3 regions of the Levilactobacillus namurensis genome follow, and region 2 is predicted to be linked to each of the others. Evidence: predicted binding sites of a transcription regulator. Region 2 holds the regulator's gene; each other region holds the start of a gene.
What was found. Region 2 encodes Rex, which represses fermentation and respiration genes when NADH is low (regulators of the CRP and FNR family bind a similar motif). Its sites were predicted from a motif close to TTGTGAANTANTTCACAA; they were not measured.

Region 1: a site for Rex is predicted at 3,267-3,284, ahead of RIN67_RS06520 (NAD(P)-dependent alcohol dehydrogenase). Genes of this name have one in related genera too.
Region 3: a site for Rex is predicted at 8,353-8,370, ahead of RIN67_RS03365 (acyl-CoA dehydrogenase family protein). Genes of this name have one in related genera too.

Annotation. Positions count from the first base shown of each region.
Region 1 covers NZ_CP134159.1:1,350,425-1,361,022, reverse strand. Annotated here, with positions in the region: gene pyrR (bifunctional pyr operon transcriptional regulator/uracil phosphoribosyltransferase PyrR) at 1-366, opposite strand, end outside; gene RIN67_RS06540 (RluA family pseudouridine synthase) at 501-1,424, opposite strand; gene lspA (signal peptidase II) at 1,414-1,887, opposite strand; gene RIN67_RS06530 (hypothetical protein) at 2,041-2,268, shown strand; gene RIN67_RS06525 (LysR family transcriptional regulator) at 2,294-3,181, opposite strand; gene RIN67_RS06520 (NAD(P)-dependent alcohol dehydrogenase) at 3,302-4,393, shown strand; gene RIN67_RS06515 (formate--tetrahydrofolate ligase) at 4,476-6,134, opposite strand; gene RIN67_RS06510 (EbsA family protein) at 6,134-6,553, opposite strand; gene RIN67_RS06505 (ribonuclease HI family protein) at 6,592-6,999, shown strand; gene RIN67_RS06500 (NAD(P)/FAD-dependent oxidoreductase) at 6,975-8,099, opposite strand; gene RIN67_RS06495 (nitroreductase family protein) at 8,244-8,846, opposite strand; gene RIN67_RS06490 (TetR/AcrR family transcriptional regulator) at 8,948-9,514, opposite strand; gene RIN67_RS06485 (CPBP family intramembrane glutamic endopeptidase) at 9,706-10,371, shown strand.
Region 2 covers NZ_CP134159.1:2,064,691-2,075,288, reverse strand. Annotated here, with positions in the region: gene tsaD (tRNA (adenosine(37)-N6)-threonylcarbamoyltransferase complex transferase subunit TsaD) at 1-654, shown strand, start outside; gene RIN67_RS09960 (ABC-F family ATP-binding cassette domain-containing protein) at 725-2,680, opposite strand; gene RIN67_RS09955 (redox-sensing transcriptional repressor Rex) at 2,924-3,559, shown strand; gene groES (co-chaperone GroES) at 3,787-4,071, shown strand; gene groL (chaperonin GroEL) at 4,134-5,762, shown strand; gene RIN67_RS09940 (APC family permease) at 6,483-8,318, shown strand; gene RIN67_RS09935 (sulfite exporter TauE/SafE family protein) at 8,598-9,338, shown strand; gene lrgB (antiholin-like protein LrgB) at 9,560-10,366, opposite strand; gene RIN67_RS09925 (CidA/LrgA family protein) at 10,412-10,598, opposite strand, start outside.
Region 3 covers NZ_CP134159.1:733,066-743,663, reverse strand. Annotated here, with positions in the region: gene RIN67_RS03400 (UDP-glucose--hexose-1-phosphate uridylyltransferase) at 1-615, opposite strand, end outside; gene galE (UDP-glucose 4-epimerase GalE) at 615-1,619, opposite strand; gene RIN67_RS03390 (galactokinase) at 1,703-2,872, opposite strand; gene RIN67_RS03385 (glycoside-pentoside-hexuronide (GPH):cation symporter) at 3,101-4,606, opposite strand; gene RIN67_RS03380 (hypothetical protein) at 4,656-4,895, opposite strand; gene RIN67_RS03375 (phospho-sugar mutase) at 5,216-6,949, opposite strand; gene RIN67_RS03370 (aldose epimerase family protein) at 6,971-7,999, opposite strand; gene RIN67_RS03365 (acyl-CoA dehydrogenase family protein) at 8,401-9,522, shown strand; gene RIN67_RS03360 (electron transfer flavoprotein subunit beta/FixA family protein) at 9,535-10,323, shown strand; gene RIN67_RS03355 (electron transfer flavoprotein subunit alpha/FixB family protein) at 10,337-10,598, shown strand, end outside.

The sequences.
Region 1 (10,598 bases), 710 kb from region 2:
CAGAGCCATGATGGCACTCATGGCGGCCCGAATCGTCCGGCCCGTGTACAGCACGTCATCGACCAGAATCACCTTTTTTTGTTCCACGCTAAAATCGATGTCCGCGGCTGAAACCTTCGGATCATCATTTTCAGAATCGTGGTCGATATCGTCACGGAACTGGGTCACGTCCAGCGCGCCAACGGGAACGGTGACGTTTTCTAGTTGCTGCAAGCGACTCGCGATGCGCTGAGCCAAGTAGACGCCCCGGGTTTTGATTCCTAGGATGACCAAATCGTCGACCCCTTTATTACGTTCAATGATTTCGTATGTAATTCGGGTCAGTGCCCGTTGCATCGCCATTGCGTCGACAACTACCTTTGGCATGTTCATTTCCTCCTCGAAGTTTATATCAGCTGGGGTTAGTCAAAACGGGCAGATTTCTTCGGCAACATGGTGAAGAAACCCGCCCGCCTGATTACTGGCAAACCCGTTTAATGATTACGTTTAGCATAAAAAAACTAAATTGCTTTGTCAACCGGCAACCCCGCTTGTTTCCGCAGTTTCTCGATCGTCGCTGCGAAGATGGGCGGCACCGGCGCCGTAAAGACCAGTTCTTTCCCCGTGGTGGGTTGCTTAAAGCCCAATTCACGTGCGTGTAGGAACTGGCCGGCGCCCTTAAGCGTCTTTTTGGGCCCATACAGCGGATCGCCCGCCACGGGATGACCAATGTAGGCCAGGTGCACCCGAATCTGGTGCGTCCGGCCGGTCTCTAACCGACAAGCAATCAAGGTATAGTCGCCGTACCGTTCCAGGACCCGAAAGTGTGTCACAGCGGGACGACCATCGGCGACGACCGCCTGCTTCTTACGGTCCTTAGGTGACCGGCCCAGGGGTGCCCGGACGATACCTTGATCTTCCTTGAAGTTTCCGTGAACGATGGCCACGTATTCGCGGAGATTGGTCTTGGCTTGTAACTGCGCAGACAGGCTTTGGTGGGCGTGGTCGTTCTTGGCGACCATCAGTAGGCCCGACGTATCCTTGTCGATCCGGTGGACGATGCCCGGCCGGAACTTACCGTTGATCGTTGAGAGCGGACTGTGGTACAGCAGCGCGTTGACCAGCGTATGGTTGGGGTGTCCCGGTGCGGGATGGACCACCATGCCTTGAGGCTTATTGACCACTATCACGTCATTATCCTCATAGACGATGTCTAAGGGGATGTTTTCTGGAGTTAGATCTAACGGTTCGGGGTCTGGTAAGGCGATGTGCACCGTAGCCCCTAATTTGGCGATATCCTTGGGCTTAACAACGTTGCCGTCCACCGTGATGTTCCCCGCTTCGATCCCCGCTTTGGCCTGCGAGCGCGAAATGGTGGGTTCCATGACCGCGACCAGTTTATCGAGGCGTAATTTTTGATCGACCGTAAATTCCTTAATTTCCATGGTGTGCCTCCCGTTGATCAGCTAGAAAGACGCCGATCATGATTAAAATGACGCCGACCGTCAAGCAGCTATCCGCAAAGTTGAAGATGGGAAAGTTGATAAAGTCTAATTGGAACATATCCACGACGTATCCCTGGAAGGCCCGGTCGATAAAGTTTCCGATCGTCCCGCCCATCATCAACGCCAGTCCTAATTCTTCGACCCAGTGTTCGCGTTGGTTCCGGTAGCGCCAGAAGAAGACCCCCATCACCACTAAGGCGACTAGGGCGATTACGGTAAAGAGCCACATCTGCCCCTGGAGAATGCTCCAGGCGGCCCCATCGTTTTGCAGGTGGGTCAACGAGAAGACCCCGTTGATGACGGGATGCTGCCCCCCTAGTGCGATATTGGCCACGACGGCGTGCTTGATCCATTGGTCGAGTAGCACCAGAATGATGATGAGAATTGAATCTGCAATCAGCATTGTATTTAAAAACACCTTTCCTATAAAGTTCACTTGGAGAAAAGTATACCAGAAAACCCGCGCTGACGGTTAATTGCTGACGGATTTTACGCAAAACGCCCCTAGATAGGACATGCTATAATGAAACCAGTCTTGACTCAGGAGGGAAAAAGGATGGCAGCAGAAAATTCCGCAGAAACCCAGATTAAAATCTACAGTGACGCCGCTGGTGAGACCCACGTCGACTCGAACATGGCGGCCGGGCAAACCCCTAGTGCGATGATTTTGGCCGCCCTAGGCCTGATGGAACACCAAGAAGGCCACGCGCTGACCAAGGACGATTTTGTGTCGATTTGCGAGACCCTATGGGATTATCACCATGCCGTTAAGAAGGATCACTAAAGAAGTACCGGTTAGGAGGAGGCTCCTAGCTGGTACTTTTTAATTGGCAACCTAATTGATGGACCACCGGGTTCTGACAATCACGGCGATAAATTAGCACAAAGGTTGCGGATAACTGGGGTGTGTTCAGCGGTATGTACTGAATTGCATCATGTGGATTGCTGATTTGATCAAGTAATCGTTCTGGATAAAAGGAGAGTGCCTTGCCTAGGCTAACTAGGAGTTGCATGTGTTCATAGGAAGTAACGCGATGCATATTAATAACGCTAGCCAATTGTCCAAGTTGGACCTTAAAGATATTTTGAAGGTATTCAGACTCTTCAACGCTATAGTAAATCACAGGGAGTTGACGAAGTGTGGTCGTGAGGTGGTGTGTCTGGTCCAGATATTGATATTGGGGATTCGCACCAATAACTAAAGGACTTTCTAAAATGGGAAGACTGACAAGGTTGTTTTGGTCAATTTGCGAACTGTCCTGATTTTGAAGGATGAGGGCACAGTCCAGACGTCCCAATAAAACATCGGAGATAAGATGTTCACTCCCCTTTTCCTCAATGATGGTATTGACCGTTGGCGGAAGGCTTAACAAAGCTGAGCGCAACAACGCCCCATCAAATGGAGAGAAGTATCCAACTGAAATGTGTTGTTGTTTTGGTGCAAACTGTTTTGTTTCGTAGTTGGCCAGTTGCATCGTGTTCAGAATCTCCATAGCTCGTGCTAAGAAGTGATGTCCCGCAGTAGTCAGGATAATCTTATTTTTTTCGCGGTTAAAGAGTTTGGTCCCTAATTCATCCTCTAGGTTAGAGATGCGTTTGGAGACCGCCCGTTGCGACATGAATTGCTGATCAGCAGCCTGTTGGAAGCTACCTAATTGTGCAGAAGCAATAAAGAGCTGCAGTTGTTTTTCTTCCATAATTGAGCCTCCCATAGACGAACTTTTAGTTCGGGTCACACCTTATTTTAGCAGAATACAGCTGAAAAGGTTCCTGATATACTGTTTGTGAAGTAAAAAGCAAGCAGGAGGAACTTAATTATGAAAATTAAAGCCGCTTACGCTGATGGTACTGCTCCCGAATTAACCATTACAGAAGCCACCCTAGCAGAACCCCAAGCTAACGAAGTCTTAATTAAATTAGTGGCGACGGGAATCTGTCACACTGACACGGCTGGACGCGACGGTCAAACCACCCCGCTACCAGCTGTTCTAGGACATGAGGGTGCGGGAATCGTGGAGAAAGTTGGACAAAGCGTTACAACCGTTCGCCCGGGAGACCATGTCGTCTTGTCATTCTCCTATTGTGGACACTGTGCAAACTGTCTTGCTGGTCACCCAGGCATGTGTCTGCATTTCAATGAACTTAACTTCGGTGGGAAAAACTACGATGGTAGTCACCGCCTGCACTTAGCAGATGGACGTCCCCTATCGACCTTCTTTGGACAGTCCTCATTCGCAACATACGCCGTCGCTGACGAACACAGTGTGGTCAAAGTGACGGATGACGTTGACTTACGACTATTGGGGCCGTTAGGTTGTGGTATTCAGACTGGTGCTGGAACCGTCCTAAACTACCTAAATCCTCGAGCGGACGACACCATTATCGTCTTTGGAACTGGCGCTGTCGGATTATCAGCAATGATGGCGGCAAAGCTTGCGGGAATGTCCCACATTATTGCAGTCGATATTTTTGATAACCGGTTAGCGTTGGCTCAGGAGTTGGGGGCTACCGAAGCCGTCAATAGTCGTACTGAGGATCTTGCTACGGCATTGAAAGCTATTCTCCCCCAAGGTGCTGACTACACAATCGATACCACCGGTGTTCCAACCGTGGTCAAAGAGGCCGTTCACGCTTTACGGCCAGGTGGTGAGTGCGTAGCCTTGGGCATGGGTGGTGAGGTCACGTTTAACCTCATGGATGATCTGTTAGCCGAGGCCAAAAAGATTTCTGGTCTAGTTGAAGGTGACGCGATTCCCCAAATCTTTATCCCACAATTGATTACTTACTACCAACAAGGACGGTTCCCGTTTGATAAATTGATCAAATTCTTTGACTTCGACCATATCAACGATGGGTTTGTAGCATCTAAGAATGGCTCAGTTTTAAAGCCAGTCGTAACCTTTGATTAAAACTTTTGGATAAAATAAGAAGCCGTTAACGAGACTCTGTCGTTAACGGCTTCTTGTTTTGTCTCAATTCGCGGTTATCAACTTAGAACAAGCCGGTAATCGTTCCATCGGCGGCGATGTCCATATCCAAAGCAGAGGGATGCTTAGGTAACCCCGGCATGGTCAAGACGTTACCCGTCAAGGCCACCACGAAGCCAGCGCCTAACCGTGGTGAGAACTCCCGGACGTGGATCGTAAAGTCTTTAGGGGCCCCCAGCTGCTTAGCGTCGTCGGTCAGTGAATATTGCGTCTTCGCCATGCAGACCGGTAATGTATCCCAGCCGCGTTCGTGGAATTTCTTCAGCTGACGTTGGGCTTTTCCGGATAATTCAACCTTAGCGCCCCCGTAAATCTTCTGCGTAATCGCCGTCATCTGAGTCATCAGGTCGGAGCCAGCGGGAACCAATGGCTTGAAGGTGCTGGGCTGGTTAGCCGCGGTGACGACTTGGCGAGCCAGTTCTTCGGCCCCGGCGCCCCCGTCGGCCCATTCGGTCGTGGTGGCGACTGCAACGCCTAAGTCCTGCACGATTTTCGTCAGCAAGGCCACTTCGGCGTCGGTATCACTGGTGAACCGGTTGATGGCCACCACGGCGGGGATGCCGTATTGCTGCATACTGTGAATGTGGCGAATCAGGTTAGCGCTCCCCTTTTGGAGTGCCGTTAAGTTTTCGGTCTCCAAGTCGGCCCGCTTAACGCCGCCGTTGTACTTCAACGCCCGGACCGTGGCCACGATGACCACCGCGTCCGGTGCCTGACCCACGGCAGGCACGTTGATGTCCATGAATTTCTCGCCCCCTAGGTCGGCTCCGAAGCCGGCTTCGGTGACCGCGTAGTCGCCCAACTGCAAAGCGGTTTGGGTCGCTAACACGGAGTTACAGCCATGAGCGATGTTGGCAAACGGTCCCCCGTGAATGATCGCGGGATTGTGCTCTAATGTTTGAACTAGGTTCGGTTTGATGGCGTCCTTTAACAGTAACGTGATGGCCCCGACGACTTTTAGATCACCGACCGTTACGGGTTCCTTATCGGTGTTATAGCCAATCAGGATGCGGTTGACCCGCCGTTTGAGGTCGGTTAAGTTTTCGCTCAAGCAAAGGACCGCCATCAGTTCGCTCGCTACGGTGATATCGAAACCATCCTGGCGTGGTACACCAGAAGTCCGACCACCCAAGCCAATCACCGTTTGACGTAAGGCCCGGTCGTTGATATCTAAGACCCGCTTCCAAACGATTTGCCGGGGGTCTAAGTGCAGTGCGTTCCCCTGTTGGATGTGGTTATCGATCAAGGCCGCAAGCGTGTCGTGCGCTTCGGTCAACGCGTGCATGTCCCCAGTGAAGTGCAGGTTAATGTCTTCCATCGGAACGACTTGCGCGTGACCGCCACCAGTCGCGCCGCCCTTTAAACCCATGACGGGGCCTAGTGAGGGTTCCCGCAGCGCCAAGACGGTCTTATGACCCAGTCGGTTCAGGCCATCCCCCAGGCCAATCAGGACCGTTGATTTTCCCTCACCCGCGGGAGTAGGATTGATCGACGTGACCAGGATTAGCTTCCCGGCTTGATGCGTTCCCTTGAGTGGCAGGGTAATTTTTGCCTTGGTGTGGCCGTACGGCTCGATCTGGTCGGGGGTTAACCCCACCTTCCCCGCAATCGTTTCGATGGGTTCTAACGGTGTCGCTTGTGAAATCTCAATATCGGTACTCATTAATGGTTCTCCCCCTTGGTGTCAGTGGTGCTAATGGCTTCGGTAATCAGACTGGCCAACTCGATGGCCGAGTTTTTAGGTAACAGGAATTGATAGATGCGGCCCTGAGCAACGATTCCTAACCGGTAACGGGATAGGGAAACGTGGCTGATCTGGTGAAGTGGAATCACCAGGTTGCGGTGATTCAGGACGGTGCTGACCGTCAAGACTTGGTTCGCCATGTTGATGTTGCGGAAGTGAATCTCGAGCCAGCATAGAAAGGCAAAGGCAATGAAGAAGCTGAGGGTGATCCAGTTGAAGTGGGTCACTTCCAGCCAGAAGATGGCGCCCATGAACAAGAACATGAACGTCCAACTCCAGTTGATCATGCTGCTAACGGGATTGGGTTGGTACAAAAAGCGACGTTCCTGGGTTATCATTATCGTAAACACCTCGTTAAAAATTGGAGTGATTTCTAGTGTATTCATTATATACGGATGCAGCGACCCAACCCCAGACGGGGCTTAGCGCCGGTGGCATCCTAATCGTGCATGATCATCAGCAGACCCAACAAAAAGTGGCGTTGGCCGCCACTGATAATCATACCGCTGAGTTTGAAGTGGCGACCCTCGCCTTTCAACGGCTACGCACCCATTTGGGGGACGCGGCCGCAACGGCCAGCGTGCTCTTTCACACGGACAGTCAAATCGTCAGCCAGAGTCTTGCCAAACGGTATGCCAAGCATTATCAAGTTGAACTCGATCGGTTATTGGCGGCCCAAGCCTCCTTTCAATTGGTCTTAACGGAATGGGTCCCGGAAAAGCAGAATCAAGGGGCCCATACCTTAGCAAATCAAGCCCTTCATGCGAGAGAAGGGGTTAAGTAAGTGGTTAATGGTTTTTCGTATTCGCTCCAGTCCGGTGTTCCACCATACAAAGCAGATCCGGCTAGTAAGCGACCAATCTGTGGCCCGGTGGTCAGCCCCGAAGAGCCTAATCCCGAAGCAACTAAGAAGCGCTCGTGGTCGGGAATCGGGCCAAAGAACGGCGCAAAGTCATCGGTGTAAGCCCGGGTCCCTACCCGCACAGTCGTAATATCGGCAGCGGTCACGTTCGCGACCAGCCGTTGGGCACTCGCCAGGAGGTCTTCCGTGACGTCCGTATCGGGCGTTAAATCAAAGCCCTTATCATCTTCATGCGTAGCCCCCACGATCAGATGGCCGTGGCCAAATGGAATAAAGTCGCGTTCACCTTCCGGCATGACGACCGGCATGTTTTCTTGTAACGGGTAGTCTTTAACCGCCAGTTCAATCAGCTGGCCCTTTTGTGGCCGAACCCGGGCAGTAACGCCTAAGGTGGCCAGCAGGTCTTTGGTCCAGGCACCGACGGCTACGATCACTCGGTCGAACTGCCGGGCGCCTAGTGAGGAGACGACCCGTTCGTCGGGCGTCAGCGTTACGGCTTCGTGCCGAACGGTGAGGTTTTGCTCACTGGCTCGGGTTAACAGTGCGTTGACCAACGCAGCCCCGTCGACCCGGGCGCCACCGCTTAGGAAGACACCGGGTTGTGGTGCGGTTAAGAGTGGCACCCGTTGTTGGACCTCTTGCGCCGATAACGTCGTGATCCGCCCCATCCCTGCGGCGGTTGCTTGGCGTTTAACGGCTAAGTCAGCTAAGGCCTCAAGGTCGGTTGGGACTTCACGTGTGACGATGGTCCCCGTCTGCTGATACACGTCGGTGCCTAAGTGGGCATCGTGGATCAACTGGGGATACAAATCTGCGCCATCTTTCGCCAGTCGATACCACTGCTGGTTACGCCGTTTGGATAGCCACGGGGAAATAATGCCCGCTGCGGCCTTCGAGGCTTGTCCCGTACCAGAATCGAACAACGTCACTTGGACGTTGGGATGACCGGGTAACGTGCTGAGATAATAAGCTGCGGTGGCGCCCACGATACCGCCACCGATAATTGCAATTCGTTTTTCCATGAGATGCTGACCCCCTAAGTTATCAGGTGCATGCTTCGCTTTCATTCTAGCATATCTTCTGGTCCCAGACTTAGTATTTAAGACGCAAATAGCCCCCGACACCGTGGATTCACGGGCGTCGGGGGCTATTTCTTAAGTTAAGCTTTATTTGAAGACTAAGAACCGGTCGTCGTCAGCCATGAAGTCCTTGTCGCCGGCTGGGGATTCGATGGACCCGAAGTCCATTTCAGCCCGGAGCTTCCAACTTGCTGGCAAGTTGAAAGCCTCGCGAACTTGGTCGTCGATCAGTGGGTTGTAGTGTTGGAGGTTAGCGCCAATCTCGTTTTCAGCTAAGGCCGTCCAAACCGCAAATTGGGCGTTCCCTTGCGCTTGTTCGGACCAGTCTTGGAAGTTGTCCGCGTAAAGTGGGAAGTTGTCTTCAAATTCCTTGACCGTCTTGGATTCCGTGAAGAATAGCACGGTTCCGAAGGCAGACTTGAAGGCGTTGATCTTAGCGGTCGTCTTGGCGAAGGCAGCTTCGTCAGGAACTTCTTGCTTCAACCGGTTGATCACGATGTCCCAGAGCTTTTCGTGGGAGTCGCCGAACAAGATCACGGCACGCGTGGTCTGGTTATTAAATGGCGTTGGGGCCTGCTTGATGGCGTCTTCAATCAAGTCGATCAGTTCAGCTTGAGTTGCCGTGACGTTCCGGCCTAATGCGTAAATACTGCGACGTTGTTTCATTAAATCGATTAATTGGGTTTTCATAGATGATTTACCTCACTTGTAAAGTTTGTCTGGCTAAGTTGCGACTGATTAACACTGAGTCTTAGTTTATCACTTACTTTTAGAAAGTAAAGCGATTTTCATTAAAAATTGTCGGCGGTTTCGCTCGAATCAGATGCCTTTAATGTAGGAATCGCGACTAATTTTTTTAAAGCGTTAACCGTCCAATCAACGGTCAGCGGTTGCTGAGGTTGTACTAAGACGCCTAACAAGAAGGTCCACACGGCGGCAACGGCTTGGGGAGATACACCGGTCAGGTGATGCTGAGTGGCGTATAGTGCCAGCACCGTCTGTAGGCTCTGGGGAACCGGCCATGGTGCCGTCAGGCCAAATGCAATGGCTTGGGGATGAGCCTTCGCGTAAGTCAGTAAATTGGTGACGAAACGCGTAAGCATGGTCTGGGCATCGGGCGATGTTAAGATTCCCTGAGCTAACTGATCCGTAACGTCGGCTAGGATATCTTGATGCAGTTGTGTGAGCAGCGCGGCCTTGTCCGGATAGTGCCGGTAGATGGCGGCGGGCGTCACGTCCAAGAACTTTGCTAATTGGCGTAAGGAAAGCTGTGCTACCCCCTGATTTTCGAGGACTTCCCGGCCATGCTGCCGGATGGCGGCGGCTAAATTTTTACGGTGATAGGGCTGACGACGCATCGCTAATGCCTCCTTGAAAATACGTTGTTTAAAGCTATTTCAGCCTTCATGTTACCACCGTATACATCGAATGTAAACAATGATAACATAGTGCTTAAATTAAACGACTTTACGCTTTTTTTACACGCCACGCCAGTTCTTAGGCTTACAATGGAATTAAGCTTAAAATAACTGAGAAAAGAGTATGATTCATGGCAAATACACTTTCAAAACGTCGATTATTTATCCAGGTCATCATCTTTTGGGTGATCTGGTTAGGGGTTCAATCGCTGATCAACGTCCCAATTGAACACCACTTAACGGGCTGGCCCCAAGAAATCGTTCTTGATGGCATCAAGTTGTTCGTTTGGTGCGGGTGTGCTTGGTGGTTGATTCGCCAAGCCGGCCCCCAATCCCTAGCAGTCGATCCGCAAAAACAATGGCATCCTAACTGGTCCTTTACGGCGGGTTACGTCATTTGGGCGGTTATGGTGGTTTACCTACTGGCCCAATTCTGGCTAGTCCACCACGGGCTTCGCGTCGCCCACACCTTTTTGCCGGAATACTGGGGACGGTACTTCCTGGTCGTCGGGATTACAGAAGAGATGATGTTTCGCGGCTATGTCTTTAACGCCCTACTGAAACACTTCTCGTTTGCGTGGGCGAATGCTTTACAAGCCATTGCTTTTGCGGCGATGCACATTCCCCGTTACCTGACGACGGTTCCCCCGATGAGTCCTTTGACTTGGATCAGCAATCTGGTTTCTGTGGCCATCTTGGGCGCCATCTTCGGCTGGTTGTACGCCAAGAGCCGTTCCCTATGGCCGGGCATCACCGTGCACATGACCTGGGATATTCTTGTGACCCTCTTTGCGTAGTGGTTTAATCGCAAAAGAGGCTAAGTGTGAGCTGGTCCCTGTCAAGTTGACGTATGAAATAAGATAATTTTGTGTTTCGCTAAACGGCCTTACCCCAGTATTTTGCTGGGGTAAGGCCGTTTCTTGCTGATGAATGGATGAATATCGCCAATCTGATTAAAAGCTCGTTGGAATACTTGAACCTCAGATTCCGCAGTTTCCGTGGGCGTACAATCGTACTTTGTTCT
Region 2 (10,598 bases):
CCCATCGAGTTCCCCGCGATGGCCTTGTTGGTCTCCGGAGGACACACGGAACTGGTCTACATGCCAGCTGAGAATCAATTTGAAATCATCGGGGAGACCCGTGATGACGCTGCCGGTGAGGCCTACGATAAGGTCGGCCGGGTCATGGGCGTCAACTATCCGGCCGGTAAGACGGTCGACGAGTGGGCCCATCAAGGCCACGATACGTTTAATTTCCCTCGGGCGATGGATAAGGATGATAACTTCGACTTTAGCTTTAGCGGGTTGAAGAGTGCCTTCATCAACACCACCCACCACGCGGATCAAGTGGGGGAGACCCTTGACAAGCACGACTTAGCGGCTAGCTTCCAGCAGGCTGTGGTGGATGTCTTGGCGGACAAGACGTTGCGGGCGCTCAAGCAGTATCCGGTTCACCAACTGATCCTTGCCGGGGGGGTTGCGGCCAACCATGGTCTGCGGGAACGGTTAGACGCCGAACTGGCAGCGGTCCCCGGGACCCGGTTGGTTAAGGCGCCGTTAAAGCTCTGTGGCGATAACGCCGCCATGATTGGGGCGTTTGCGGAAGTCGCTTACCGCCACCAGGTCTTTGCGGACGCCACTTTGAATGCTGACCCTAGTCTGGAATTCGACTGGGTCGCTGATCCAGTTAAGTAAGTTTGACGAAACGAAAAGCCTCTTAATTCGTGCATAGCGAATTAAGGGGCTTTTTAAATGGCGTCGTATGTTAATCGTTATCGAAGTCTTCTAACGCCAAACTTTGAGTGGTCCAGTCGTCTTCGACCTGGTCGAGTTGCGTGGTCAGTTGGTCGAGTTGGGCCTGTAAGTCACCCAACTTTTCCGCGTCGTTAAAGTTCTCGGGGAGACTCATGGTCTGCTCGATGGTCGTTTTTTGTTGTTCTAATTTGCCCATCTGTTCTTCCAGCGCGGCAACTTGACGCGACAGTTTCCGTTTAGCCTTGGACCGCTCCTTTTGCTGCTGGTAATCGACCTGGGTCTGCTTCGGCGCAACCACCGTGGGATTAGCGGCCTCAGCTTCGGCGGCTTCCTTAGCAGCGTAAGCGTCCTGCTCGGCCTTCTTGTCGACGTAGTAGTCGTAGTTCCCCAGGTACCGGGTGGTCCCCTCAGGACTGAGCTCAATCACCTGCGTGGCGACCTGGTTAATGAAGTACCGGTCGTGGGAGACGAAGAGGATGGTCCCGTCGAATTCGTTGAGGGCGTTCTCCAGAACCTCCCGACTGTCGATGTCCAAGTGGTTGGTGGGTTCGTCCAGCATCAGGAAGTTATCGTGACGCATGGCTAACTTGGTCAGCAACAGACGCGCCTTTTCACCACCACTGAGGCTGTGGACGGTCTTGTCGACGTCCGGTCCCGTGAAGAGGAAGCTTCCCAGGATAGCCCGGATGTCGCCTTCGGGAGTCGTCGGGTGGTCATCCCAGAGCTCGTGTAAGACGGATTTCTTCGCGTGCAGGAGCGTTTGGTCTTGGTCGTAGTACCCGGTATCGACACCGGTCCCGAAGATGACCTGACCGGCCAGAGCGGGCAATTTACCTAAGATGGTCTTGAGCAGGGTGGACTTGCCCACGCCATTGGGGCCCACGATGGCGACGGCCTGATGCTTCTTGATGTCGAGGTTGATGGGTTGGCAGAGGACTTGATCACGATACCCCACGGCGGCGTTGACCACGTCGAGCACCACGTTACCGCTTTGCCGTCGGGGTGTGAACCGGAAGCGGGCGACTTTTTCGTCCGCGTCGGGCTTATCGATGCGGTCCATCTTCTCCAATTGTTTCCGCCGGGCCTGGGCCCGCTTGGTGGTGGACGCCCGCACGATGTTGCGGTTCACAAAGTCCTCCAACTTGGAAATCTCGGCTTGCTGCTTATCGTATTCTTTCCACTCTTGGCGTAAGCGTTCCGCTTTTTCGTCGATGAAATGAGAGTAGTTTCCTTGATAGTGGACCAACCCGCCGTGAGCCATATCGTAGACTTCCGTGGCCACGTGGTCGAGGAAGTACCGGTCATGGGAGACAATCAGGATGGCCCCCGGATACCCTTGTAGGTAACCTTCTAACCAAGTCAAGGTCTCAACGTCCAAGTGGTTAGTGGGTTCGTCGAGGATCAGCAGGTCGGGTCGTTCCAGGAGTAGCTTGGCCAAGGCCAGCTGGGTCCGTTGTCCCCCGGACATTTCGGTGATGGGCTTGTCGTAGACGCTTTCGTCGAACTCGAACCCGTGAAGGACCCCACGAATCTCGGCCTGGTAGCCGTACCCGTTCTGGTCGCTAAAGTCTTGTTGTAACTGGTCATAAGTACTGCTGACTTGTTGGAATTTTTCGGGGTCCGCGCTGATGGCGGGGTCACTCATTTCCGCTTCGAGTTCGTGAATTATCCGCTCCATGGCTTGTAGCTTGGCGAACACACTGAGCATCTCGTTCCAGACGGTTTTGGTCGAGTTGATTCCCGCGTTTTGTGCCTGGTAGCCGATGGTGAGGCCGCGCTTCTTGGTAATCTGACCCGCATCCGGTTCGGTTTCCCCGGCAATCATTTTTAATAGTGTCGATTTACCAGCCCCGTTTCGACCGACTAGTGCGATGCGACCGTGTTCCGCGACGTCGAGATTGACGTTTTGGAACAAGACTTCGGCGCCGAACCGACGGGAAACTTGCTGGACCTGTAACAGAATCACAAGATCGACCTCCTTTTAGTGCAGATAGCATGAATTGATACTGTCTATTTTAGCATATTCCCCGACCAGACCGAAATTTCGAAGAAATAGTGAAAAATATTTGCAATTTCTTTCACAAGCCCGGTGGGTATGCTATAATTTGAGGGAAAGTGAATTTCACATGCAAAAAGATTGTGTAAAAGAGTTATCGTTGACGGCGACCTTTCAACGGTAGCTGGCAATGTTGATTAGGAGGGTGTACCTTTGACAGAACAAAAAATTCCGCGGGCGACAGCAAAGCGGTTACCGATTTATTACCGGTACCTGAACATCTTGCTGGACGCGGATAAAACACGAGTATCTTCGACGGAGCTTTCCGAAGCCGTCAAGGTTGACTCGGCAACGATTCGGCGTGATTTTTCGTATTTCGGTGCTTTAGGGAAACGGGGCTATGGTTATGACGTGGAAAGTCTAATCAAGTTCTTCCGGAAGATTTTGAACCAAGACCGGTTGACCAATGTGGCCTTGATTGGGGTCGGGAACCTAGGACACGCCTTATTGAACTTTAACTTCCACCAGGACGGTAACGTCCGGATCAGTGCGGCGTTCGACGTCAATGATAAGATCGCCAACACGATTCAAAGTGGCGTGCCGATTTACCCAATGACGGAACTTCGGACCCAACTGGAAGAGCAACAGATTCAGGTGGCCATCTTGACGGTGCCATCAGAAGTTGCCCAACAGGTCACGGACGAAGCCGTAGCCGGTGGTGTGAAGGGAATCTTGAACTTCACGCCGTTGCGGGTCACGGTGCCCAAGGATGTTCGGGTCCAAAACGTTGACTTGACTAACGAGCTCCAGACGTTGATTTACTTCTTGGAACACTACAATAAAGATTAGACCAGAAGTCGTGGTTCGCGGAGAATCGCGGCTTTTTTGGTACAATCAAAGAGGCCTCATGGGGATGGCAAACCTAGACACCGGGTGGACCAATTAGCACTCTCGAATTAAGTTTGCCAAATTCCTTGATTTTTACTGGGAATAATCATATATTAGATATTGTTGATTAGCACTTATGTTAGTCAAGTGCTAACAGTGCTAAAACCTAGTTCATTGGAGGGATTCAAGTGTTAAAACCATTAGGAGACCGTGTCATTTTAGACCAACCACAAGAAGAAGAAGAAACGGTTGGCGGCATTGTGTTAGCAAGTAACGCACAAGAAAAGCCTCAAACGGCCAACGTTGTTGCAGTTGGTGACGGTCGGGTATTGGACAATGGTGAAAAGGTTGCGCCAAGTGTCAAAGTTGGCGACAAAGTATTGTTCGACAAATATGCCGGTACTGAAGTGAAGTACCAAGACAAGACGTACCTTGTTTTACACGAAAAGGACTTAGTCGCTGTCGTTGACTAAGACTTTCCCACTACTCATCCAGCAACACGATTAAAAATTTTAGTATGAGGTGAACGATTAAAATGGCTAAAGAATTAAAATTTTCTGAAGACGCACGTAGCGCAATGTTAGCCGGTGTCGACAAGTTAGCCGACACGGTTAAGACCACCTTGGGCCCTAAAGGCCGGAACGTTGTTTTGGAACAAAGTTACGGTAACCCAACCATCACGAATGATGGGGTAACGATTGCCAAGTCCATCGAATTGGAAAACCACTTCGAGAACATGGGGGCTAAGTTAGTCTCCGAAGTTGCTTCCAAGACCAACGACATCGCTGGTGACGGGACCACGACTGCCACGGTTCTGACGCAAGCCATCGTGAACGAAGGCATGAAGAACGTCACGGCCGGTGCGAACCCAGTTGGCATTCGTCACGGAATCGAATTGGCAACCAACGCGGCGGTCAAGGCCTTACACAAGATGTCTCACGACGTTAAGACCAAGGACGACATCGCCCAAATCGCTTCTATTTCTTCCGCCAGCAAGGAAACCGGTTCTTTGATTGCTGACGCCATGGAAAAGGTTGGTAACGACGGGGTCATCACGATTGAAGAATCCCGTGGGGTTGATACCAGCCTCGACGTGGTTGAAGGGATGCAATTCGACCGTGGGTACATGTCTCAATACATGGTTACCGACAACGACAAGATGGAAGCTAACCTGGACAACCCTTACATCTTGATCACCGACAAGAAGATTTCTAACATTCAAGACATCTTACCATTACTGCAATCAGTTGTTGAACAAAGCCGTTCATTACTGATCATTGCGGATGACATTACCGGTGAAGCTTTGCCAACGCTGGTTCTGAACAAGATGCGGGGAACCTTCAACGTGGTCGCTGTGAAGGCACCTGGCTTTGGTGACCGTCGTAAGGCCATGTTACAAGATATCGCCGTTCTGACGGGTGGTACGGTCATCACCGATGACTTAGGCTTGAACCTGAAGGACACGACCATCGAACAATTAGGTCAAGCTCAAAAGGTTAACGTGACGAAGGACAACACCACGATCGTTGAAGGTGCTGGTTCTAAGGACCAAATCGCTGACCGGGTAGCTGAAATCAAGGGTCAAATCGCTGACACGACCTCTGAATTCGACCGTGACAAGCTGAAGGAACGTTTGGCGAAGTTAGCCGGCGGTGTTGCTGTGGTTCGGGTCGGTGCTGCAACCGAAACTGAATTGAAGGAACGCAAGTACCGGATCGAAGATGCCTTGAACGCGACCCGTGCGGCCGTTGAAGAAGGCTTCGTTCCTGGTGGTGGAACTGCTTTGATCGACGTCATCAAGGACGTGGCTTCTGTGAAGGCTGATGGGGATGCCCAAACTGGGATCAACATTGTCTTACGGGCCTTAGAAGAACCAGTTCGTCAAATCGCCCAAAACGCTGGGGTCGAAGGTTCCGTTGTGGTTGAACACCTGAAGGGTGAAAAGCCTGGTATCGGCTATAACGCTGCTGATGACAAGTACGAAGACATGGTTGCTGCCGGCATCACCGACCCAACCAAGGTTACCCGTTCTGCTCTGCAAAACGCTGCCTCTGTTTCCGCATTGTTGTTGACTACGGAAGCCGTTGTGGCTGACAAGCCAGACAAGAACGCTGCTGCACCAGCTGCTCCAGCCGGCCAACCCGGTATGGGCGGCATGATGTAAGCCGTATCTCATTAAATTTGAATTTTCAAGAGTCCGGGATTAAGTTCCCGGGCTCTTTTTGTAATTAACGACCACGATACTGTGTTGAAGCATGTAACCCAAGGTAGGAGGTGGCAATCAGCCGCCTTACCGGTTGGGCCTGAAGAGGCTGGAGCGTGGTGGGCACGACTTAGAGCCCTGCCCCCCCAGGTCTTCAAACTCGGCCTTGGGGTAAGCCAGCCCAAAATGCTGACTAACCTAAACGACACCACTGAGCCTCTTCAGGCCCAACCTCATGGATAAATCGAGTGGACCCCAAACAGTGTTTTCTGACATTTAGAATGGTTTATTTGTCGTTGCGACTGACTGGTGAATCCATTGAGGGGCTTGGCTTTCTGCGTTGGTTCGGTTGGATGAGGGGCAAATACCATTTGACGAATCCACTAGAAACTAGTAGCTTTGAGGTTGAGCTTTGACCTTACATAGCATGTCACTAAAATGACTGCCCAGAATCCCGGGGTGGTCGCATCCAAGCGGTCAATTTCTCAAGTGTTAATTAACCGTAATGCCAATCCGTTGGGCGCGGTGATATTTTCACCCAACACCTGCAAAGAATTGTGGTAATGTGGGATTATAAGTAGTAGAATGACGTTTGCATTCGCAAAAGCGAGTGGTGTTCATGATGCCGGTGATGAACCGGATTTCGAATTATTATTTCGTGGAGATAAGGAGTAAATAGTCATGTGGCGTTATTTAAAGCGGGTTTTGATTGGAAAACCCCTCAAAACCATGGACGAGGGCGGTCAAGCGCTGACCAAGTTTAAGGCCTTAGCACTGTTATCATCTGATGCGTTGTCCTCCGTGGCTTATGGTACTGAGCAAATCACGACAGTCTTAATTACCTTATCCGCCGCAGCCCTGATGTATCAATTATGGGTTGCTGCTTTGGTTTTAGTCCTGTTATTTGCAATCACGCTTTCTTACCAACAAATCATCCATGCTTACCCCTCTGGTGGTGGCGCCTACGTGGTGGCCAGTACCAACTGGGGTCAGTCGGCAGGATTAGTTGCTGGGGGCTCGCTGTTAGTGGATTACATGCTGACGGTGGCGGTTTCGACGACGTCTGGCACGGAAGCCATTACGTCGGCGATTCCCGCGCTATATCCGTATTCGGTTTTGATTTCCGTCCTGATCGTGGTGGGCATTATGTTGCTTAACCTCCGGGGCATGAAGGAATCGGCGGCCTTTCTGACCGTTCCCGTGTACTTCTTCATCTTGATGATTCTCGGCATGGTTGGTGTGGGACTCTATAACATCGTGACCGGGAACATTACCTATCACGCGTCAGCCAGTGTCGGTGCGCCCGTGCAGGGCATGACCCTGTTGCTATTCTTCCGGGCCTTCTCCTCCGGGTCATCATCACTGACTGGGGTCGAAGCCATCAGTAACGCCGTGCCGAACTTTAAGGAGCCCAAACGGCACAACGCGGCGGCCACCCTGGCCATTATGGCCGGAATTTTGGCCATCTTCTTCGCCGGGATCACCTACCTGAGTTACTACATGGGGATTCGGCCACAGTCGAGCCAAACGGTTCTGTCCCAGATTGCGGGCGGGGTCTTTGGCCACGGCGTGCTGTACTACCTCTTACAACTGTCAACGGCGGCCATTTTAGCGGTCGCTGCCAATACCGGGTTCTCGGCCTTTCCGATTCTGGCCTATAACCTGGCGAAGGATAAGTTCTTACCCCACGTGTACTTGGACCGGGGCGACCGGTTAGGGTATTCTAACGGCATTATCTCGTTAGCCGTTGGGGCGATTGTCCTGATCATTATCTTCCACGGGCAGACCACGCTACTGATTCCACTGTATGCGGTCGGAGTCTTCGTGCCGTTCACGCTGTCTCAGTCCGGGATGATCATTCACTGGTTCCGGACCCGGGAAGGTTGGTGGGTCGGCAAAGCTGGCATCAACCTGCTAGGGGCGCTGATTTCACTAGTCCTAGTGATTTTCCTGCTCTTCTTGCACTTCGCGAACGTCTGGCCATACCTGATCATCATGCCGCTGTTACTCTGGATGTTCTACCGGATTCACCAGCATTACTTGAACGTGGCCCGGCAACTACGGGTCGCGGAGAAGGCCAAGGCGGAAGTGCACCAGTACGACGGGGCCACCGTCATCGTGTTGGTCAGCAACATCACCCGGGTGACCGCGGGGGCCATCAATTACGCACAGTCGATTGGGGACTACGTGATTGCGATGCACGTGTCCTTTGATGAGAACCCTAAAAAGGAACACAAGACGGCATTGGAATTCAAGGAAGAATTCCCCGACATTCGGTTCGTGGACATTCACTCGTCTTACCGGTCAATTGCTACGCCAACGTTGCGGTTCTGTGACGTGATCGCCAAACGGGCGGCTGAGCGGAACTTCACTACCACGGTACTGGTACCGCAATTCGTGCCGCGTCATCCTTGGCAGAACGTCTTGCATAACCAGACGGCGTTGCGCTTACGGGCGGTCCTGAATTCCCGTGAAAATATTATTGTTTCTACCTATAATTATCATTTAAAAGAGTAGTGCCTTAAGAGGTACGGTAGCCGCTTCCCCGTGAATTGGGAGGCGGCTTTTTTGTGATTCCGTGGTAACGGGTCGGGGTGGGGGATTCGGGACGATTTGAAGCCTACAGAGATGGTTCTAAACGGTACCATCAATCAATTACCTAGGGAGTGGTTAACCGTAGGCTACAGGCGATTTTTGGCGTTTAGTCGGGGGCACCGTGGACCGTAACTTGACCAATCAAATCAATTTCGTTTAAATAAATAGTGAGGGTTAATTGATTAGAGAGGAAGCGGCAACGTGTTGGTACTTGTATACGGGTTCTTGATTGGGGGTTTCATCAGTCTGATGGGTGGTGGGGGCGCCGCCATGTACTTGGGGGTGCTGACCAGCCAACTAGGTATCGCAACGGCGGTGGCGGCCCCCACGTCCCTGATTGTGGCCATTCCAGCCTTGATTTTTGGTTGTATCACGCAGATTCGGATCCACAACGTGCAGTTCAGCTTGGGGAATCGGATGATCGTCGCGGCCGTTCCGGGAATTTTGGTGGGGACGGGGGTCTCCCCGTTGATTCCTGATCAGATTTACGATTGGGTCGTGGGCACCATTTTGATTGTCATGGGTCTCATCGTGGTGTACCGTGCATTTCGACCGGACCAGCACCAGGTTACGGGTTCGGCTCGCGCTTGGACAGCCGCAGGATTGGGCCTTTTAAGCGGGCTCATGGTTGGAATTGGTGGGTTGACCGGTGGTGGCCCCACCGTTGCCGGACTGTCGATTTTGGGGCTAAATGCGTTGAGTGCGGCCGGGACCTCGACCTATGTTCTAAGTGTCATGGCCGTGATTGGCGCGGTTAGCCACCTGTTTACCGGGACCATCGACTGGTTGGCCGGTATCAGTCTGATGGTGGGGTCGGTAATTGGTGCGGTCGCAACACCGCTGGTTTTACACCGGTTCGACCTCACTAAGGTCAGTCGCTGGTTGACCCCCATCATGGGACTGGTGATCGTGTACTTTGGGGTCAGCATCTTTTTAAAGTAGCATTAAGCGCCAGCGTCCATCCTAAAAGGGTGGGCGCTTTTACTTTAGCTGTCTAATTGAGCTCAGATAGGTGCTTAACAGGCGATTCGGGTAAGTGGTTGAGGACGCCTCGAGGACGCGTGGCGCTGACTGTAGGCGTGTTTAGTTGGTTGATGAGAGCAAAAAAACGTCCCACCAATTGGTAGGACGTTTCTGAAAGTGAATTTCACAAAATTTTAGGTTTAGTAGAGACCCATCATCTGTGCGAATGGTGGAACCACGATGTCCACAACAATCGACACAACAACCACGGCGATGGAAGCCATGGAACCTTGGATGGACCCTAATTGGATAGCCTTGGCAGTACCAACGGTGTGTCCAGAAGTCCCTAACCCAAGTCCGGCACCAATCGGGTCGGAGTTCAGACGGAAGATCTTAACTAAGAAGTCACCCAAGGCGTAGATCAAGACGGCGTTGATGATGCAGGCCATGGCCGTAATAGCGGAATTCCCACCAACGGAAGTGGCAACTGGCATCGCAATCGCAGTGGTTGCGGCTTGTGGTAACATGGACGCAATCCCAGAGTTGTCCAGGCCGAACAGCTTGGCAACAAAGTAGATGACGAACAGGGAAATAACCAACCCAATGATCAGGGAAAGGACAATTTCCAACCAGAAACGCTTAACGATATCGTTCCGACGGTACAGCGGAATCGCGAACGCAATCGTTGCAGGGTTCAGGAACCAGAAGATAATGTTCCCACCTGGTAAGTAAGCGGACTTGTAGAACGTTGCAGTGTCCGTTCCGAAGGCCTTAGCCAACAAGAACAGAATGAAGATCCCTAAGACCATCCCAACGAACAGTGGTTGGAATAAGAAGAACCCTTTACTGATTTTGAAGAGCCATTGACCAATTAAGTAAACCATTAATGAAAGAAAAATACCAAAGATAGCATTACCGGCAGAAGCACCAGCGGCGTTAGTCCCGAGGGCGTCGCCGAGCCATTTTCCCCAAACTGCCATATGTGGGGTAGCAGCTAAACTAATCATCATTTATTCATCCTTTTCTGTGTGATGTCGTAAACGGTCGAACGTTTATTCTTCGACTTCAGTGTTACGATGGAAGACGTGCCGGCTTAACCACATGAAACCAGCGGTCGTGTAGGCGATGCAGATTAACATCACAATCGTCGCGATAATCGTAACTAACACAATCTGAACCCCTTGAGTTCTCATGATGTCCAAGTTTGCGGCCATTTGGATCCCAGATGGGACGAACAAG
Region 3 (10,598 bases), 1.3 Mb from region 2:
GAAGCCCCAAGTCTCACCACCCAGGGTCAACCGTACGATGCGGTGATTGCTCCGGGCAGGGTACCCTAACCGCCCCAAGTACCCTTCGTTAGTCATGCAGAGTTGGTCCAACGGGTAACCCGTCTTAGGTTGGTTCCGGGCTGCCGCAATCGCCTTAGGATCCTTTTCGGGCTTGGATAAGTTGATGGTGATTTCCAGCTTACCAGCTGCCGTCTGGGCGTCAAACACCACGTTGCGCGCAATGTTGCGCGTCTTAATGTAATTGTTCGCCCGACTCAACTGGTAGAACCAGTCGGTCGCGGCACTGGGACTGATCTGATACCGGTCCCAGAAGCCACGGTTCAACGCTGACGGTAGCGGCGTCATCAGGTCCATTAACTGGGCCTCCAAGATTTCACGCTCACTGGGCGTGTCGTTAATCTTGTGATGGTCGATCGCCGTGGCCACTAAAGCGTTGACCAGATCAATCGGGTCCTCCCCCGTTGCTTGCTGGGTCGCGCCGTCACCAATCAACGCGTAAATCCGGTTCTCAACGTACTGCCGGTCCAAAGCGGTGTACGGCGATGGTGACGTCACGATTGCTGCTAAGAACTTGTGCAAGGTATCCGGTGTCATTACTTGGTCGCCTGCCGATCATTGTAGCCTTCTGGGTGCGTCTGCTTCCAGTTCCAAGCCGTGGCGATGATGTCTTCCACGTTGTCGAACTGTGGCTTCCAGTTCAAGACCTTGCGGGCCTTATCACTGGCTGCAATCAACGTACTTGGGTCACCCGCCCGGCGGGGAGCCATCTTGGCTGGAATTGGCTTACCCGTGACTTTCCGGGCTGCTTCCAGCATTTCCTTGTTGGAGAAGCCTGTCGAGGACCCTAAGTTGAAGGCGTCACTGTCATGACCCGCCTTCAGGTATTCGAGCGCTAAGATGTGCGCATCCGCTAAGTCGACCACGTGAACGTAGTCCCGGACGTTGGTCCCGTCCTTGGTTGGGTAATCGTCACCAAAGATGGACAACTCATCCCGTTCACCAGCAGCGACTTGTAAAATGATGGGAACCAGGTGGGTCTCAGGATGGTGGTCTTCACCAATGCTGCCATCTGGCTTGGCCCCAGCCACGTTGAAGTACCGCAGTGCGATGAACTTGATGCCGTAAGCCAGGTCCGCCCAGTGCATGATCTTTTCCATCATTAACTTGCTTTCGCCATAAGGGTTGGTTGGAATCTGGGGGTCCGTTTCCTTAATCGGAATCTGCTTGGGTTCACCATAGGTTGCCGCCGTCGAGGAGAAGACGATCTTCTTGACGTTATGCTGATTCATGACTTCCAGCAAGGACACCATGCCCGCCGTGTTGTTATCGAAGTACTTCAACGGCTTTTCCATGGATTCAGGAACCACAGAGAAGGCGGCAAAGTGAATCACCCCTTCGATATCCTCTTGGTCAAAGACCCGGTTCAGGAAGTCTTGATCCCGAACGTCGCCTTGATAGAACCGTGCCTTAGGGTTCACGGCTGCACGGTGACCCGTGACTAAGTTATCCACGACAGCCACGTCGTAGCCCTTTGCAATCAACCGATCAACGGCGTGAGAACCAATGTAACCAGCGCCACCTAAAACTAAAACTGCCATAATCCAATTCCTCCTCTTATTCTGCGAAACATTTTCATTGACCGTCCAGGATCAGCGACCTAACGCGCACCCGGACGATAATTTTACTTGGTTAATTCCCGTGGACCATCGTCTAAGTGGGCAATGTAGAATTCTGCGGGATGGCCGATAGTGTCTTGGTAGACCTGACCAACGGCTTGTTCGAAGGCATCCACGTTGGCTTCCTTCACAATGGCGATGGCACAGCCACCGAAGCCGGCTCCCGTCATCCGAGCACCCAACACACCAGGCTGTTGCCAAGCGGTCTCAACCAACGTATCCAGTTCCTTCCCGGTTACGGCAAAGTCGTAATGGAGCGAAACGTGGGAGGCGTTGATCAACTTCCCGAAGGTGACCAGGTCGTTATCTTGTAAGGCCTGGTAAGCCTTCAGCGTCCGTTGGTTCTCAATCACCGCGTGTCGAGCGCGCTTGATCAACACGTCATCGTTGATCAGGTAGCTGTTCTGGTCGAATTGGTCTTGGTCCAAATCACCCAAGGTCTGAATGTCTAACTTGGTCTGCAACCGCCGCAAGGCTTCTTCACATTGTGACCGCCGCTCGTTATACTTCGAGTCCGTGAGTTCTCGCCGCTTCTTGGTGTTCATGATGACCACCACGTAACCGTCCATCTTCACCGGCGCATATTCATACTTTAAGGTGTTAGTGTCCAGGAGAATGGCTTGGTCTTTCTTGCCCATCCCCACGGCGAATTGGTCCATGATCCCGGTATTCAGCCCTAGGTAGTCGTTTTCGACTTGCTGGCCAACTTTAACCAAATCGACCCGAGAAATCGCCATACCGTAAGCCTTCAATAGGATCTCACCCATCAACATCTCGACGGACGCGGAGGACGATAAGCCGGAACCGTCAGGCAAGTTGCCGTGAACGAAGAGGTCAAAGCCTTGGTCGATCTGCTTGCCCTGCTTACCCAATTCGAACAACATCCCTTTAAAGTAGTTGGTCCAGTTGGCGGCTTTGTCAAAGCTAAGATCATCTAACGAAAATTCAATCACGCCGGCTTGGGGCAGGTTGGCGGAATACATCCGCACCGTCCGGTCAGAACGCTTAGTAAAGCCAGCGAACGTCCCCAGGCTGATGGCCGCCGGGAAGACGTGCCCACCGTTGAAGTCGGTATATTCACCGATTAAGTTGATCCGACCGGGCGAAAAGAAAACCCGTTCTGGTTTAGCGTTAAATTGTTGTTGGTATTCAGTAGCAAGGCTCGCAAAGTCCATGACGATTAACTCCTTCTAGTTTTTTAGTAAACTTTTACTGTAGTTTTAGTATACGGCCGGAATAGGCCCCTGTCAATTAAAAATAAACCGTTTTCATTTAAACGCTCTTTTTCAGTTATTCCTTATCGGGTTGTCTCTAACCTTCCCCGGAACGTTCCCAAAACAGCGTGGCCTCCGTTCCATTAAAAAAGTTCCAGGCACTCTGTCCCGGAACTTTTCTTCACTCATTTAGTGGTCGGTCTTAAGTCCGTTAGCCGTAGTGAGCTTGGCCTGAGCAGGCGTCGCCGTTTGTGGCTCGTCCTGGTCGCCAATCACCTGACCAGCCGCCTTAGCCGCCCGCAACTTCTTTTCCAAGTCGTCCACGATCTGGGCGTGGCGCTTTTCGGATAACGAAATCTTCTTGGCGTAAACCACAGCAGCTAAGATAATCAGGATAATCGGAATATAGAACATGAACATCTTGAACTGCAACAAGCCGCCGCTGGTGATGTCACTCGGCTTCGCGTTCCCCGTCATCCCGGATTGTAGGGCCGCCAACATCACGATACCGTTGGCAAATGCTCCGGCTAACTTATCGATCAACGGGCGAACGGCTAGGGTCACGGATTCATTCCGCGTCCCGTTCTTCCATTGTCCGTATTCCACACTGTCGGTGATGGTCATCAACGCTGCCAAGAACACGGATGGGTATGGGAAGAAGAAGATGGCAATCGCCAACAGAACCAGTGGCACGTTAGTCCCGGCGAACAAGAAGAGGAGGTACCCCACTAACATCATGCAGATACCGCCAATGTAGACGCCGCGCCGCTTGATCAGGTTCACTAAGAACGGGAACGAGATCACGGAAACAATCCCCAAAATCGCGGTGATGACCCCCACGATACTGTAGGCCTTAGGTTGACCAATCACGTAACGGAAGTAGTACAGCAACAACGAATTGGTGATGACGTAACCTAACGCAAACATAAAGTAGGATAACCCTAACCACATCAGCTGGTCGTTCTCACCGATGGCTTTAAAGACGTCGCGTAACCGGGTCTTTTCGGTGTTCTCCCGAATCAGGTTCTTCTGCTCGTGCGTCCCGAAGGCTGCGGTGCAGGCCCCTAAGAAGGAAATCAACGCAATGACCGCCGCGAAGCCTAACCAACCGGCCCGGGTCTGTCCGTTCCCCGTGGTCCCAGAAAGCTTCTGGGAGAAGAAGTAAACCAGGGGCATCACCACAATGATGACCCCTTGGGCCCCTAGCGTAGAGCCAAACCGGGCAATTGTCCCGAACTTGGTCCGCGTATTCGAGTCCACACTCAACGCTGGCAACATGGACCACAGCGCGATGTCTTTAAAGGAATAGAAGACATCCAACACGATGAAGATCACCGCAAAGACAATCAGGTAAACCAAATCGTTCTGGTCCGCTAAACCACCTAAGCTGGTAAAGATCAACATCAAGGCCACGGCACTGACCAAGCCACCGCCTAAGAGCCACGGCTTGAACTTGCCCCAGCGGGTCCGGGTGTTGTCCACGACCCCACCGATCATGGGGTCAAAGGCAATTTCGAGAATCCGAATCACCACCAGCATCGCACTGACGGCCCCAATCATGGTCGCCGAATTCGATTTCGAGGTAAAAAGCACACTGGTTACAAAGATAGGAAAATAAGTACTTAATGTTGCGTAGAATGCATCATGACCGAACGCCCCAAACGCATAAGACGCATACTGTTTAATCTGATTCATGGTCCTTGTCACACCTTTCATCTAGTCGTAACGCCCACCGCCAAACGGCTTAATGGTAGCGCCGTTCAATAATCTTGGAGAGTACCTCATTGCGTTTCTGGGTCTTCGCCATATCAAAGCGCGACTCTTCTAGATTGTTAAAATCTTGAGCCAACAGCGTGGCTTCTAAGTATAACGTGAGTTGCCGCTTGATGTACAACTTGTTTTCTTCATCTGGCCGTTGGGCGTTACCACCCAGGACAGCCGCGGCAAAGGCTGCCGGGTCCAACATAATCTTATCGTTTGCCATCTGAAATCCCTCTTCTCAATCAGTTTAATGGGTATCGTTCTGGCTTACTAAATTTTAAGTAAATGTAAGCGCTTTACAAATGCTATTCTAAGAGACTTGTCCCTGAGTTGCAACCTTTTTCATTGTGCAATTGTTTACATAAATTCTTTTGTAAACGGGGTATTGAACCATTGCAACCGGTTGCAATTTAATAGTAAAAACTTTAGTAAATCCATTATTTAGCCATACAAAAAGGGTCATTTCAACTTGAAAATCCGTTGAAATGACCCTTGATTTCGCTTAACTTTCAACTACTCTGACTAGCCAGCGATAACCTTAACCTAGTTGACCGAAGCCACGTAAGCCTTCAGGGCTTGTTCGTACTTCGCCAACCGGGCTTGAGCTGCGTCTGCCGTCTGGTCACTGGTCCCGATGTAGAACTTGACCTTAGGCTCGGTCCCGGAAGGCCGGATGCAGATCCAGGTCTCATCACTGAGCCAGTACTTTAAGACGTTCGACTTAGGCAGGTCGATCGAACTGGTCTGGCCGGCTGCCGTGGTCTTCACACCGGTTGAAAAGTCTTCCACGGCATCAATCTGGGTGCCCGCGAAGTCTTGCGGTGCGTTCTCCCGGAACTCACTCATCAGGTGGGCCATCTGGTCAGCCCCATCGACCCCGTCGAACTGTTCAAAGGTGGTCTTTTCGGCGTAGTAGCCGTAGGTCGCGTACAGTTCCTCGATGCCATCGTACAAGGTCATCCCCCGTTGCTTATAGTCGGCCGCAACTTCCGCCAACAGAACCGTGGATTGGATGGCGTCCTTATCCCGGACGAACGGCTTGATCAGGTAGCCATAGCTTTCTTCGAACCCGAACAGGAAGGTGTGGTCGTGGGTGGTCTCGTATTGGTGAATCTGTTCGGCAATAAACTTGAACCCGGTCAACACGTTCTTCATCTCGACCCCGTAAGCCGCCGCAATCTTGGTGGCCAGTTCGGTCGACACGATGGACTTTACGACCCGTCCATTCGCCGGCAATTGACCCGCTTGCTTCCGGGCCTTCAAGATGTAGGCCAGCAGAATCGAGGCAATCTGGTTCCCGGTCAAGAGTTGGTAATCACCGTTAGGTTGCCGAACCGCAGCCCCTAGTCGATCGGCATCGGGATCGGTCGCGACCAGCAAGTCGGCCCCTTCCTTCTTCCCTAAGGCAATGGCCATATCAAAGGCTTCGGGGAATTCGGGGTTCGGGAAGTCGACCGTAGGGAATTCAGGGTCCGCAATGGCCTGTTCGGGCACCATGGTAAAGTTCTCAAATCCTGCTTTACGCAACGCCCGCTCGCCGATTACTTTCCCGGTTCCGTGTAGCGGCGTGTAGATTAACTTCATGGTCTTCCCCACTTGGTCGATCAACTGGTGGTTGATGGTCACACTGGTGACGTTTTCCAAGTAGGCCTGGTCCACGTTCTCACCGATGATGTGCATGACCTTGGCCGCCCGTAAGTCTTGTTCGTCCGCCACTTTGATGGCAAAGACGTCCTTGGCCGAACGGACGAAGTTGGTAATCATGTCGGAAGCCTTAGGCGGCATCTGCCCCCCATCGGGACCGTAGATCTTGTACCCGTTGTACTGCTTAGGGTTGTGACTGGCCGTGATCATGATCCCCATGGCCGTGTGCAAGTGCCGGACCGCAAACGACAGTTCCGGCGTTGGCCGTAAGTCATCGAAGACGTAGCTAGGAATCTGGTGCGCCCCTAAGACCCGAGCGGCTTCATGGGCGAATTCCGTAGAATGGTATCGGGAGTCGAAGCTGATGGCGACCCCGCGTTGCTTGGTGGCGTCGTCCAACGTATCTAAGTAACGGGCCACGCCTTCAGTCGCTTGCCGAACCGTGTAGACGTTCATTTGGCCGATTCCAGGGCCCATGACGCCCCGCATCCCAGCCGTTCCAAAGCTCATGGGACCGCTAAAGGCCGCCTCTAAGGCCTGGTCATCCCCCGCCATGGCATCTAGTGCCTGCCGAACTTCCGGCAACATCTGGGGTTGTTGTTGCCAAACGGCATAATTTTCTTGCCAACTCATGAATGAATCTCTCCCTTACGTTTAATTTGATTGACGAACATATTGATAACGAATCGTATGCGTCACACTCTGATGGGCGGGTAAGACCACATCGCCAAAGTCGGCGTGGTGAATCGCATCCGGTAACGTCTGGGCCTCCAGCGCTAAGGCGTTGTAGTCCCGCTGGTCAGCGCGTTTAGGATCAGTCGGGTTAGCCGTAAAGACCACCACCGCGTTCCGATCAGAGTAGACCCGCACTTCCCGGTGACCCGTGGTGTCGCCCACCGTTGCAATCGGGGTGGTGGCACTCGGCGTGACCTCAAAGGCGTCATCATATTCTACAATACCATGCTTCTGCAATTTCGCTAAACCTTCTTGAATCGTTTGGGGGGTCTGAAAATCAAACCCGGTTCCGGCCAAAGCCACTTTCTCCCCCGTTGGAATCTTGGCTTGATCCAAGGCCAGCCGGTGGGTACTGTTCAGCTGGAGCCACTGGTCCTTCAGGTCGTGCTGGTCATCCGTGACGTTAAAGTAAGTATGAATCGTGGGATTGAACAACGTCGGCGCATCACTCTTCGCCGTAAAGGTGATGGTCAACTGATTATCGTTGGTCAGCGTATAGGTGATCGTCGTGGCCATGGTCCCGGGATACTTATCCGCCGCTTCGGTGGTGGTGTGGGTCAACTGCACGCTGACTGCCGTTGCGGTCTGTTGCGTGGTGGCCGCCCAGTTCACAAAAGTAAAACCGTGGGGACCCCCGTGGCTAGCGTTCGGCGCCTCATTGGGATCCAAGTGAACCGTCCGCCCATTGAGGTCAAATTGGGCACCGGCGATCCGCCCGGCGACCCGACCCAAGGCTTGGCACAAATAATACGGATTGTGGTCGTAAGCCGCTAAGTCCTGCTCCTGAACGATCAGTTGGTGCCGCTGGCCATCTTCTAAGGCACTAAACTCCTGCAGCGTGGCCCCCCAGGTCAGAATCGCCGCACGCGTCCCCTGGTCATTAGTCAAGACGTACTTGGTCACCGTCTGGTGGTGTAGTTCCCCCGCCACCTCTTGTGTAATTTGCATAACAATGACACCTCCAAATTTAAGAATCCGGTTTCATTGTATAATAATCGCCCCCGAAGTACCATTTTTTCCTTAAATTAACTAAAACTTTTATCACGCGAATTTCCTACCAGCATTTGTCGATTTCGCCACAATCTTTTCGTTTCTTGATTTAAATCAAGGAATCTAGCTTTCATCACTAGTACCCTTTAATATGGATTAACTAATCAGAACAATCCATAACGTCCTATGAAAGCGCTAGCTTAACCGCTTAATTTGTAATTTAAGGGCCTCTCCCGCCATTTATTTACAAAAAGTTAGCGACTTTTACTGGACTTATCACGCGATTATTCTGTATACTAGGCAACACGTTTTTGTTCAATTTTACACAACCAAATATCACCCGATAAGGAGGATGCTCAATGTCTACCCGGAATACCGCGGCTGAAAAGCTGCTTTTACAAATGGTCGACGATTACACGGCACGGGAGGTCGCCCCGCTCGACATGGCCATTGACCCCGCGCAAGACTACCCAGAAGGTTTCATGAAGAAGTTAACGGAGACTGGTTTCTTAGGCCTCATGCTGCCCCAAGAATTTGGTGGCGCTGAATTCGGTCCCGAAGTGACGGCCACCGTTCTGAACCACCTAGCTCGCGGCAACGCCAGCACGGCCGTTACCCTCGAAGGTCACTTCAAGACCATCGATCAGATCCTGAAGTTCGGCACGCCCGCCCTTAAGCAAGCCCTCTTGCCTTCCGCTAACCAGCGAATCTTCGCCTTTTCTATGACCGAAGCTAGCGGTGGCTCGAACCCGATGGGCATCAGCTCAACGGCGACCCGGGAAGGCGACCACTGGGTCATCAACGGGGATAAGATCATGATTACTAACGGCGGGCTCGCCCAGGTCTACTGCGTGCTGGTCAAGACCGCTCCGGACCAACTCTCCGTCTTCGTGGTCGACCAAGACATGCCGGGCTTCTCCTTCGGTAAACGGGAAGACTTCATCGGCTTACGGGGAACGCCCGTGGGTGAAATCGTGATGGACCACATCATCGTCGACGACGACCACTTATTGGGGCACCTGGGTGACGGCGGCCTGATTGGGGACTCCGCCCACGACGACGCCCGGATCCTAATGGGCGCGGTCCTGACCGGCATTATGGAACACGAATTGAAGATCGCTACCGACTACGCCAAGGAGCGGAAGGCCGGCGACAAGCCGTTGACCGAACTCCAGGTCACCCACCGCAAGGTCGCCGATATCGCGATGCGCAAGGAGACCACCAAGCTCTTATACCAACGGGCCGCCCAATTAAAGGCCGCTGGTCAACCTTACAGTGAGGAGGCCGCTATGGCTAAGGCCCACGGCTCCCGTGCGGCCGTGGCTGCCGGCGACGACGCCCTACAGATCTTAGCTGGTTACGGCTACAGTCGCGAATATCCCGTTGAACACTTGATCCGGGATGCCCGGGCGATGGAAATCGCCGAAGGGACCGTCGAAAAGATGCGTTCCGCCATCGCCACTGCCGAATTTCAGAAATAGGAGGTCTTCCCTTTGAAAATTGTTGTCTGCATCAAACAAGTTCCCGAAACCAACGACGTCACCATCGACCCTAAGACCCACAACTTGGATCGACGGGGCTTGGCTGGCGTGATGAACCCCTTCGATAAGAACGCCGTTGAACAAGCCTTACAGTTCAAGGCAACCACCGACGCCCAAGTGGTCCTCCTAAGTATGGGACCCGACGACTACGCCCAATCCCTGCGTGAAGGGATGGCCATGGGCGCCGATTCCGGTGTGCTGCTCTCCGACCGGGCCTTCGCCGGAGCCGACACCCTCGCGACCGGATACGTGATCGCCAAAGCCATCGAAAAAATCGGTGACGTGGACCTGGTCATCTTCGGTCGTCAGGCCGTCGATGCCGATACCGGGCAAGTGGGCCCCATCGTCGCTGAATTCTTGCAACAACCTCAGATTACTTACGCAGCCACGTTACGGTTGAGCGGCCCCAACGAAGTGACCGCCGAACGGCTGCTGGAAGATACCAAGCAAACCCTAGTCGCCCAATTGCCTGCCGTGGTCAGCGTTCGTAGTGAGCTCAACACGCCCCGCTACCCAACGCCCCGCAATATTCAACTGAGCTTCGAAAAGCCCCTGACAATCTGGCACCACGATGACTTAGACCTCGACGACAGTCGGTTAGGTCAAGCAGGGTCGCCAACCATCGTTACCAAGGTCTACGCCCCTAAGCCGGTCAAGCGGGAACTGACGCCACTGACTGGGACGCCTCAAGAAGCCGCTAGTCAACTGATCAAGGCCCTCAAGGACCGTCAATTACTTTAAGGAGGAACCGTTAATGTCTAAACCAGAACTCTGGGTCGTGGCTGAACGTCGCTTAGACCACATCGAACCCACTACGCAACAACTCATTACAAAAGCTAACCAATTAGCCGGTGACCGGTTCCACGTGGTTGCCGTCCTCTTGGAAGCCACGACTGACCACCTCGAAGATGAACTGACCACTTACGGTCCCGACGAGATTCGGGTGGTCCGCGACGACCGCTTCCCAACGGCCACTGACGCCGAATTAGCGGACGCCTTAAAGCAGTTGGTCGATG